2 regions of the Bradyrhizobium sp. U531 genome follow, and region 2 is predicted to be linked to the other one. Evidence: predicted binding sites of a transcription regulator. Region 2 holds the regulator's gene; the other holds the start of a gene.
The links. Region 2 encodes LexA, which represses DNA repair genes until DNA is damaged. Its sites were predicted from a motif close to TGTTCNNNNTGTGTTCNG; they were not measured.

Region 1 (4,210 bases), on a different contig from region 2:
GACTGCTTCCACCTGCACCTCGGTGACCGCAAACAGATCGGGCACCGGCGCGACGGTCCAGGGCATGTGCTTGGCGCGTGCGGCCGCGACGGGGGCGAAGAAGCTGCGGTGGTGGACGGTGGGACCGAGGCGGTTGAGCGCATCGAGATGATCGGGGACGCCGTAGCCCTTGTGCTGCTCGAAGCCGTAGCCCGGGCAGTCCTGTGCCAGCGCGCACATCAAGCGGTCGCGCGTCACCTTGGCGACGATGGAGGCCGCCGCGATCGAGAGCACGATACCGTCGCCGCCGATCACCGCCTCGCAATCGCACGCCGTATCGAGCCGGTCGCGGCCGTCGACGAAGACGTGGCGGGGCGCCTCGGGCAGCGCCACCACGGCGCGCTTCAGCGCCCAGAGCGAGGCCCTCAATATATTGTCGCGGTCGATTCGCGCGCGCGAGGCGACAGCGACCGAGACCTGTGCGGTGGCGCAGATCCTGTCGAACAGCTTTTCGCGCTCCTCGGCCGTCAGGCGCTTGGAATCGTCAATGCCGCGCGGGATGCGGTCGGGATCGAGAATCACGGCGGCCGCCACCACCGGGCCTGCGAGCGGTCCGCGGCCGGCCTCGTCGCAGCCGGCGACCGGCCAGATGCCGCGCTTGATCAGCGCGCGCTCGCGGCGGAAGCTGGGGGATGCGACGGCGATGATGCCCTTCTTCGCGGCGGGAGCTTTCGACGTCTTGCCCGCAGCCGCTTTCGCCGCCTTGGCGGGCGCAGCCTTCTTGGCGGCGTCCTTCTTGGCAGCGTCCTTCCTGGGCGCGCCTTTGGCTGGTTTCGTCGCGGACTTGTCCCGAATCATGGCCGGGATCGTGCGCAAGCAGCCTTGCCGGCGCAACCGGGAACCAGGCGCAATTCCCGCTATTCAGGCCGCCGCCCTACTCCGCCAGATGCACCCGCCGGTCCTCGCCGACCTCGATGCCCGGCGCGACCACGACCTCCCAGGGATGGCCGTCAGGGTCGGTGAAATAACCGGAATAGCCGCCGTAATCGGTCTCGTGCGCGGGCTTCAGCAGCCTTGCGCCCTTGCCGAGCGCGAAGGCCAGCACGGCATCGACCTCCTCGCGCGTGGCGCAGTTCCATGCGAGCGTCATGCCGCGGAAGGTCGCCGGCCTGGGATCGTCAGGCAGCCTGGCATCGGCGGCGAGCTGATCCCAGGGAAACAGCGCGAGCACCGGACCGCCGGTATCGTAGAACGCCACCGCCTCGCCAGTCGCTTTCAGCCGGCGCGAAAAACCGAGCGCGTCGTAGAAGGCGATGCTGGCGCGGATGTCGCTTACACCCAGGGTGATAACGGTGAGCCGGGGGACCGGCGGATGAAGTTCCTTGACCATGCAACGCCTCTTCCACTTTCGCTCAGAACAGACTGAGCTGATCGCCGTTCCGCTTCGGCCGCGCAAAATGATCCGTCGTCAGCCTGGAGCGCCGCTTGTTGAGCCCGAGCCGCTCGCAGGCGATCTCGAAGCGGCGGCCGATGGTCCAGGCCATCGGTCCCGTGCCCTTCATCCGCTCGCCCCATTTGGCGTCGTAGTCGCGGCCGCCGCGCATGTCGCGGATCAGGGTGAAGACGTGGCGATAGCGGTCCGGATAATTCGCCATCAGCCATTCGCGGAAGAGGTCGCGCACCTCCAGCGGCAGCCGCAGCAGCACATAGGAGGCTTCCCCGACGCCGGCATGGGCGGCGGCATCGAGGATGCGCTCGATCTCGGAATCGTTCAGCGCGGGGATCACGGGCGCGACCATCACGGTGGTGGGAATGCCGGCGTCCGAGAGCTGCTTCAGCGCCTCCAGCCGCTTCGTCGGCGTCGAGGCCCGCGGCTCCATGGTGCGCGCCAGCTTCGGATCGAGCGAGGTGACCGATATCCCGACCTTGGCGAGGTTGCGCTTGGCCATGCGCTGGAGAATGTCGATGTCGCGCACCACCAACGCCGATTTGGTGACGATGCCGACGGGATGGCCGGCACGCTCCAGCACTTCGAGAATGCCGCGCATGATTTTGCGCTCGCGCTCGATCGGCTGATAGGGATCGGTGTTGGTGCCGATCGCGATCATCCGCGGCTCGTAACCGGGTGCGGCGAGCTCCTTCTCGAGCAGCGCCGGCGCCTCCGGCTTCACGAACAGCTTCGATTCGAAGTCCAGTCCCGGCGACAGGCCGAGATAGGCGTGGGTCGGCCGCGCGAAGCAATAGACGCAGCCATGCTCGCAGCCGCGATAGGGATTGATCGAGCGGTCGAAGCCGATGTCGGGGGAATCGTTGCGCGTGATCACCTTGCGCGAGGTATCGACCGCGACGGAGGTCTTGAACGGCGGCAGCTCTTCCAGGCTCTGCCAGCCGTCGTCGAAGGCGACGCGGGCCTCGGCCTCATAGCGGCCGCTGGCATTGGACTGGGCTCCGCGCCCTCGCCGGCGCGCCCGGTCGATGGCGACGCCAAGTTCTGGAAAATCGGCCGGAAAGTCAGAGTCCACACCCGCCGGCTCGGAGGGCGCCTTGACCGGCGGGTGCTTGAGAGCATGAGAGGATGCTGCTGGACTCATGCAGGCAAGATAGCACGCAAATGGAACAAATCAAGAACACAAACGAAAAACTCGAAAACAACCCCCATGCAAAGTAGCCCGCCCAAATTTCGGGCGGGGTCCTTTGACCTCACGCAACACGCCCGTCGCAACCATTTCGTTTGATGCGGATCAGGGATCGATCGTCGCGGAACAATGTTGGTGACGATCGCTGGGTGAAGGTCAGCAGGAACATGACGAATCAACAACAATCGGCCTCAGGACACAGCGACCTCGAACTCCTCGATCGCTATTGGCGCGCCGCGAACTACCTCTCCGTCGGGCAAATCTACCTGCTCGACAACCCGCTGCTGCGCGAGCCCTTGCGCGCCGAGCACATCAAGCCGCGCTTGCTCGGCCATTGGGGCACGACGCCCGGCCTGAACTTCATCTACGCTCATCTCAACCGCGTCATTCGCGCACTGGATGTCAGCGTGCTCTATGTCTGCGGTCCCGGCCACGGCGGGCCCGGCATGGTCGCCAACACCTATCTGGAAGGCAGCTATAGCGAGATCTACCCTGATATCGCGCGCGATGCGGACGGCATGCGCAAGCTGTTCAGGCAGTTCTCGTTCCCCGGCGGCATTCCAAGCCACGCGGCGCCGGAGACGCCCGGCTCGATCCACGAGGGCGGCGAGCTCGGCTACGCGCTGGTGCATGCCTATGGCGCGGCGCTGGACAATCCTGATCTGATCGTTGCCTGCGTGGTCGGCGATGGCGAAGCAGAGACCGGCCCACTCGCGGCGTCCTGGCACTCCAACAAGTTCCTGAACCCTGCGCATGACGGCGCCGTGCTGCCGATCCTGCATCTCAATGGCTACAAGATCGCCAATCCGACCGTGCTGGGGCGGATGAAAGATGCGGAAATCCGCGATCTCTTCCGCGGCTTCGGCCACGAGCCGCTGTTCGTCGAGGGCGACGATCCCGGATTGATGCACCAGGCCATGGCGGATGCGCTCGATGTCGCGTTCGCCAGCATCCGTTCGATCCAGCAGCACGCCCGCGACGGACGGACAAGCATCGAGCGGCCGCGCTGGCCGATGATCGTGCTGCGCAGCCCGAAAGGCTGGACCGGCCCGAAAGAAGTCGACGGCAAGAAGGTCGAAGGTTTTTGGCGCGCGCACCAGGTGCCGGTCGCGGGCTGTCGTGAAAACCCCGCGCATTTAAAGGTGCTCGAAGACTGGATGCGCAGCTACGAGCCGGAAAAACTGTTCGACGCGAGCGGCGCGCTCATTCCCGAGCTGCAGGCGCTGGCGCCCGACGGCACCAGGCGCATGGGCGCCAATCCGCATGCCAATGGCGGCCTGCTCAGAAAGGAGCTGAAGCTGCCGGACTTCCGCAGCTTCGCCGTGAAGGTGCCAAAGCCCGGCGGCGTCACCGCGGAAGCGACGCGCGAGCTCGGCAAATTCCTGCGCGACGTCATCCGCCTCAACGCCGGGGAACGCAACTTCCGCATCATGGGGCCGGACGAGACCGCGTCGAACCGGCTGGACGCGGTGTTCGAGGAGACCGAGCGGGTCTGGATGGAGCCGATCGAACCTTACGACGTGCATCTGGCGCAAGACGGCCGCGTCATGGAGGTCTTGAGCGAGCATCTCTGCCAGGGCTGGCTCGAGGGCTAT
Region 2 (4,210 bases):
GCCGGCGAAGCCGTGCGAATCTTCACCGGCGGCGTCGTCCCCGAGGGGGCGGACGCCGTGGTGATCCAGGAGGACACCGTCGCCGACGGTAACAGCGTCACGATCAGGGAGGCTGCGATCGTCGGACGGCATATCCGCCCGGCCGGCGTCGATTTCCGCGAGGGCGAGGTGCTCCTGCGCAAGGGAAACCGCCTGACGGAACGCGATCTCTCGCTCGCGGCGGCGATGAATTACCCGCACCTCGCGGTCTGCCGCCGCCCGAAGGTCGCAATCCTCGCCACCGGCGACGAGCTTGTGATGCCAGGCACCACGCCGGGGCACGGCCAGATCGTCTATTCGAACGGCTATGCCCTGCACGCGCTCGCCCGCAGCGAGGGCGCCGAGACCATCGACCTTGGCGTGGCCGCCGATACGCTTGCAGCCACAGCCGCCGGCATCCGGCGCGCCCGCGAGAGCGGTGCCGACATCCTGATCACCACCGGCGGCGCGTCGGTCGGCGACCACGATCTGGTGCAGCAGGCACTGAAGGACGAAGGCACGGCGATGTCGTTCTGGAAGATCGCGATGCGGCCCGGCAAGCCGATGATGCACGGCCGGCTCGGCGCGATGCGTGCGGTCGGCCTGCCCGGCAATCCCGTGTCGTCCTATGTGTGCGCCTTCCTGTTCATGGTGCCGCTGATTCGCGCGCTGTCGGGCCGTTCAGTGATTCATCATCGTCGCGAGCGCGCCGTGCTCGGAAAAGATCTCGGCGCCAACGACCAGCGCGAGGATTATCTGCGCGCGCGCCTGGAGCTGCGCGACGACGGCACGCAGATCGCCCTGCCCGTCAATCATCAGGACTCCTCTCTGCTTGCGAATCTCGCTGCGGCACAGGTACTTCTCGTGCGCCCGCCGTTCGCACCGAAGGCCGAGGCCGGCAGCCCCTGCGAGGTGCTGCGGCTCCCCGCCTGATTTGCGCGATTACACGCATTCCGCGAGTTTCGTTTCGTTCACGGTAAATTAAGCAGTTGCGGAACATGTATCGAACATATAGTGTCCGTTCATGATTTGTTTCGAGGATGTAGCGGCTTATCGCTGAATTCATCGTCTCGGAATCGAACGACATCAACCGGGGGACTTTGGTCGAGATGTTAACGCGCAAACAATACGAGCTTCTGCGGTTCATCAGCGAACGTCTGAAGGAAAGCGGCGTACCGCCCTCCTTCGACGAGATGAAGGATGCGCTCGACCTGCGCTCGAAGTCGGGCATTCACCGCCTGATCACCGCGCTCGAAGAGCGCGGCTTCATCCGCCGCCTGCCCAACCGCGCCCGCGCCATCGAAGTGATCAAGCTGCCGGAGCTCCAGGCTGCTGCCAGCAACCGACGCGGCTTCACGCCGAGCGTCATCGAGGGCAATCTCGGCAAGGTCCGCGCGAGCTCCATCCCGTCCGCGGACGAGGGCGAGCGCCCCGTGGCGGTGCCGGTGATGGGCCGCATCGCCGCCGGTACGCCGATCGAGGCCCTGCAGACCCGCAGCCACACGATCAGCGTACCGCCCGACATGCTCGGCTCCGGCGAGCACTACGCCCTTGAAGTGCGCGGCGATTCCATGGTCGAGGCCGGTATCCTCGACGGCGACATGGCTCTGATCCAGCGCAACGAGAGCGCCGATACCGGCGACATCGTGGTGGCGCTGATCGACGATGAGGAAGCGACCCTCAAGCGCTTCCGCCGCCGCGGTGCCTCGATCGCGCTCGAGCCGGCCAATGCCGCTTACGAGGTGCGCATCCTGCCGCCGAACCGCGTGAAGATTCAGGGCAAGCTGATCGGGCTTTACCGCAAGTACTGAGCCCGAAACGGGCTCGATACTGAAATCACCTGGCGCCTGTTGCGCGCCGTCGATCGGCAGCGCCGATCAGAGATTGGAGCGGATGATGGTCCGCTCCGGCTGGATGGTCCTTCTGGTATTGCACAGATTGTCCGGCCCTTCTTTCACGGCGAGAGTCTCGGCAAGCCGCGCGAAGCCAGAGCGCATCGCAGTTCTTTCGAGACCGCCATGTGCCAGTTCGTTCTGTGCCAATTTATTTTGAGTGGTGCGCGACGGCGCTGATCCCCGCATCAGCGTCGCGCGTTGCCCATGTGTCATGGGTGATGACCGGGCAATGCGCATTGCAATCGCGAGCCGCGATTCTCTTTGACGATCTCAAGCCATTCGATTTCCGCGGTCGTCGACAACCGCCTGCCCGAATGCACGCAGGCAGACTTTGTTCCTGTCGGATTCGAAAAGATAAAGTGATCGCGGCACGTGGATCCCAGCCGTAGATTTGCCTACAACCAAGCAGAGCGTTGCGTGCTTCCACTCCGAGGCCTGTGCCTCCAAGGCAGGTGCGGGTCGTCATCTTCGAATGAGGAGCAACCCGATGTGTGACTACAGCCTGCATGCCGTCGCGACGCGCCCCGCTGAAGTGGGCGAGACGATCGTCACGACAACGTTCCGCGGCACCTCGACGCGCGGCTTCGCCTCCGAGGCCGATCTCACCGTTGCGGTCTGCCTGCTGCCGGGAACGGAGCTCGCCTTCGCCGACAACGTCCGTTACGACAACCGCTGGATCTGGACGCGCACCGTCAACTCCCGCGTCGGCAAGTTCGGCAAGATCGATCCGCACGTTCCCGATCGTCACCATGACGCGATCGAATTTCCTGATGGCAAGTACGTACTGGTGACGCAGCTTGTCGAAGGCCAGCGCGCAACCGTGCTGCAACTGCCGGTGACGCAGCCGCTCGGCGAACGCGAGCACAAGCCTGAGACCACCGCCGACAGCCGGTCCCCGATCACGCCGATGCCGATCGGCTGACAGAGACGTCAGTCCTCCGCCTGAAGATCGGCCTCCGACGGGGTCGCATCCTTGGCGCGCGGAGCCGCCGCCCTCGGCATCAGGGCCGTTTCGAAATCTCCCTCGCCGGCGGCCGCCGGCGACCAGGGGCGGTTCGTGCCTCTCGCCCTCACCGCCTGAACCGAAAAGCCGTCGCCACGCCGGGTCAGCGCCAGCGTACCCTGTCGCAGCAGCCTTGGCCGGTCCACCACCATCGCCGCGCAGTCCGGCGGCGCCGGCCGCGACGTCACCACCAGCGCTGCGCGGCTGCAATCGTCCGCGAGCGCGTCGATGCGCGAGGCCAGCGCGACCAGCCGTCCGTCGGCGAGCGGCGTGACGCAGCCCGCCTCGTCGCACGATATGCCCTCAGTCAGCGAGGCGCTGCCGGCATCGCGGGAATCGGCATCGGCCGCGAGCCATTCCTTCAGCAGGAAATTGTCCTTGCCCGTCCTGATCAGATGCAGACGCCCGTCCCCGCCTCGCACCGCGACGCTGGCGCCGTCCCGGGCAACCAGGATGTCGGGCTGCCGCACCGACAGGCCCCAGGCGATGGAAGCCAGCAGCACGGCGGCACCGCACCAGCGCAAGGGCGTGCGCAACAGGCCCATCAGGATGAGGCCGAGGCTCGCCGCGATCAGCGGCGCGATGCCGAAAGCGGGAATGCGGCCGACCGCGCCCGGCAGCGCCGCCACCCAACGCGACACCGCAACCATCCAGTCGATACCGATCCCCATCAGCCACCAGAACACACCATCGAGCCCGAAAGGCGCCGCGAGCAGGCCCAACAGCCCCGCCGGCATCACCAGCGCCGAGACCACCGGCATCGCGCCGAGATTGGCGAGCACGCCATAGGGCGTGACACGATGGAAGTGGAAGGCGGCATAGGGCGTGGTCGCAAGTCCCGCGATCAGCGACGCCAGGAACAGCATCGCAATCTCGCGGCCGCCCCACATCGCGATCCGAGCCGTCGTGGAGTGATCCGGCGAGGCGAACAGGTTCGGCATGCCGATCTGGACCAGCGCGACCAGACCCAGCGTTGCCGCGAACGACATCTGGAAGCTCGGATGCACCAGCGCCTCCGGCGCAACCGCAAGCACGATCAATGCCGCCACGGCCAGCGTGCGGAAGGTGATGGCGCGGCGATCGACCATCACGGCGATCAGCACCACGGCCGTCATGAAGAACGATCTCTGCGTTGCCACCTCCGCGCCCGAGAGCAGCAAATAGAACGCGGCCGCAACCAGCGCTGCGGCCGCCGACCATTTCTTGATGGCGAAGCCGACAGCAAAGCCCGGGATCAGCGCCAGCAGCGCGCGCACCGCGAAGAAGACGACGCCTGCGACCACCGCCATGTGAT

Region 1: a site for LexA is predicted at 2,592-2,609, ahead of QRQ56_RS16935 (PA0069 family radical SAM protein). Genes of this name have one in related genera too.

The regions. Positions count from the first base shown of each region.
Region 1 covers NZ_JASVEN010000003.1:149,183-153,392, reverse strand. Annotated here, with positions in the region: gene QRQ56_RS16945 (ribonuclease HII) at 1-837, opposite strand, end outside; gene QRQ56_RS16940 (VOC family protein) at 914-1,369, opposite strand; gene QRQ56_RS16935 (PA0069 family radical SAM protein) at 1,392-2,570, opposite strand; gene QRQ56_RS16930 (phosphoketolase family protein) at 2,783-4,210, shown strand, end outside.
Region 2 covers NZ_JASVEN010000001.1:1,070,382-1,074,591, reverse strand. Annotated here, with positions in the region: gene QRQ56_RS05355 (molybdopterin molybdotransferase MoeA) at 1-951, shown strand, start outside; gene lexA (transcriptional repressor LexA) at 1,128-1,829, shown strand; gene QRQ56_RS05345 (hypothetical protein) at 1,896-2,150, opposite strand; gene QRQ56_RS05340 (hypothetical protein) at 2,401-2,835, shown strand; gene QRQ56_RS05335 (ComEC/Rec2 family competence protein) at 2,844-4,210, opposite strand, start outside.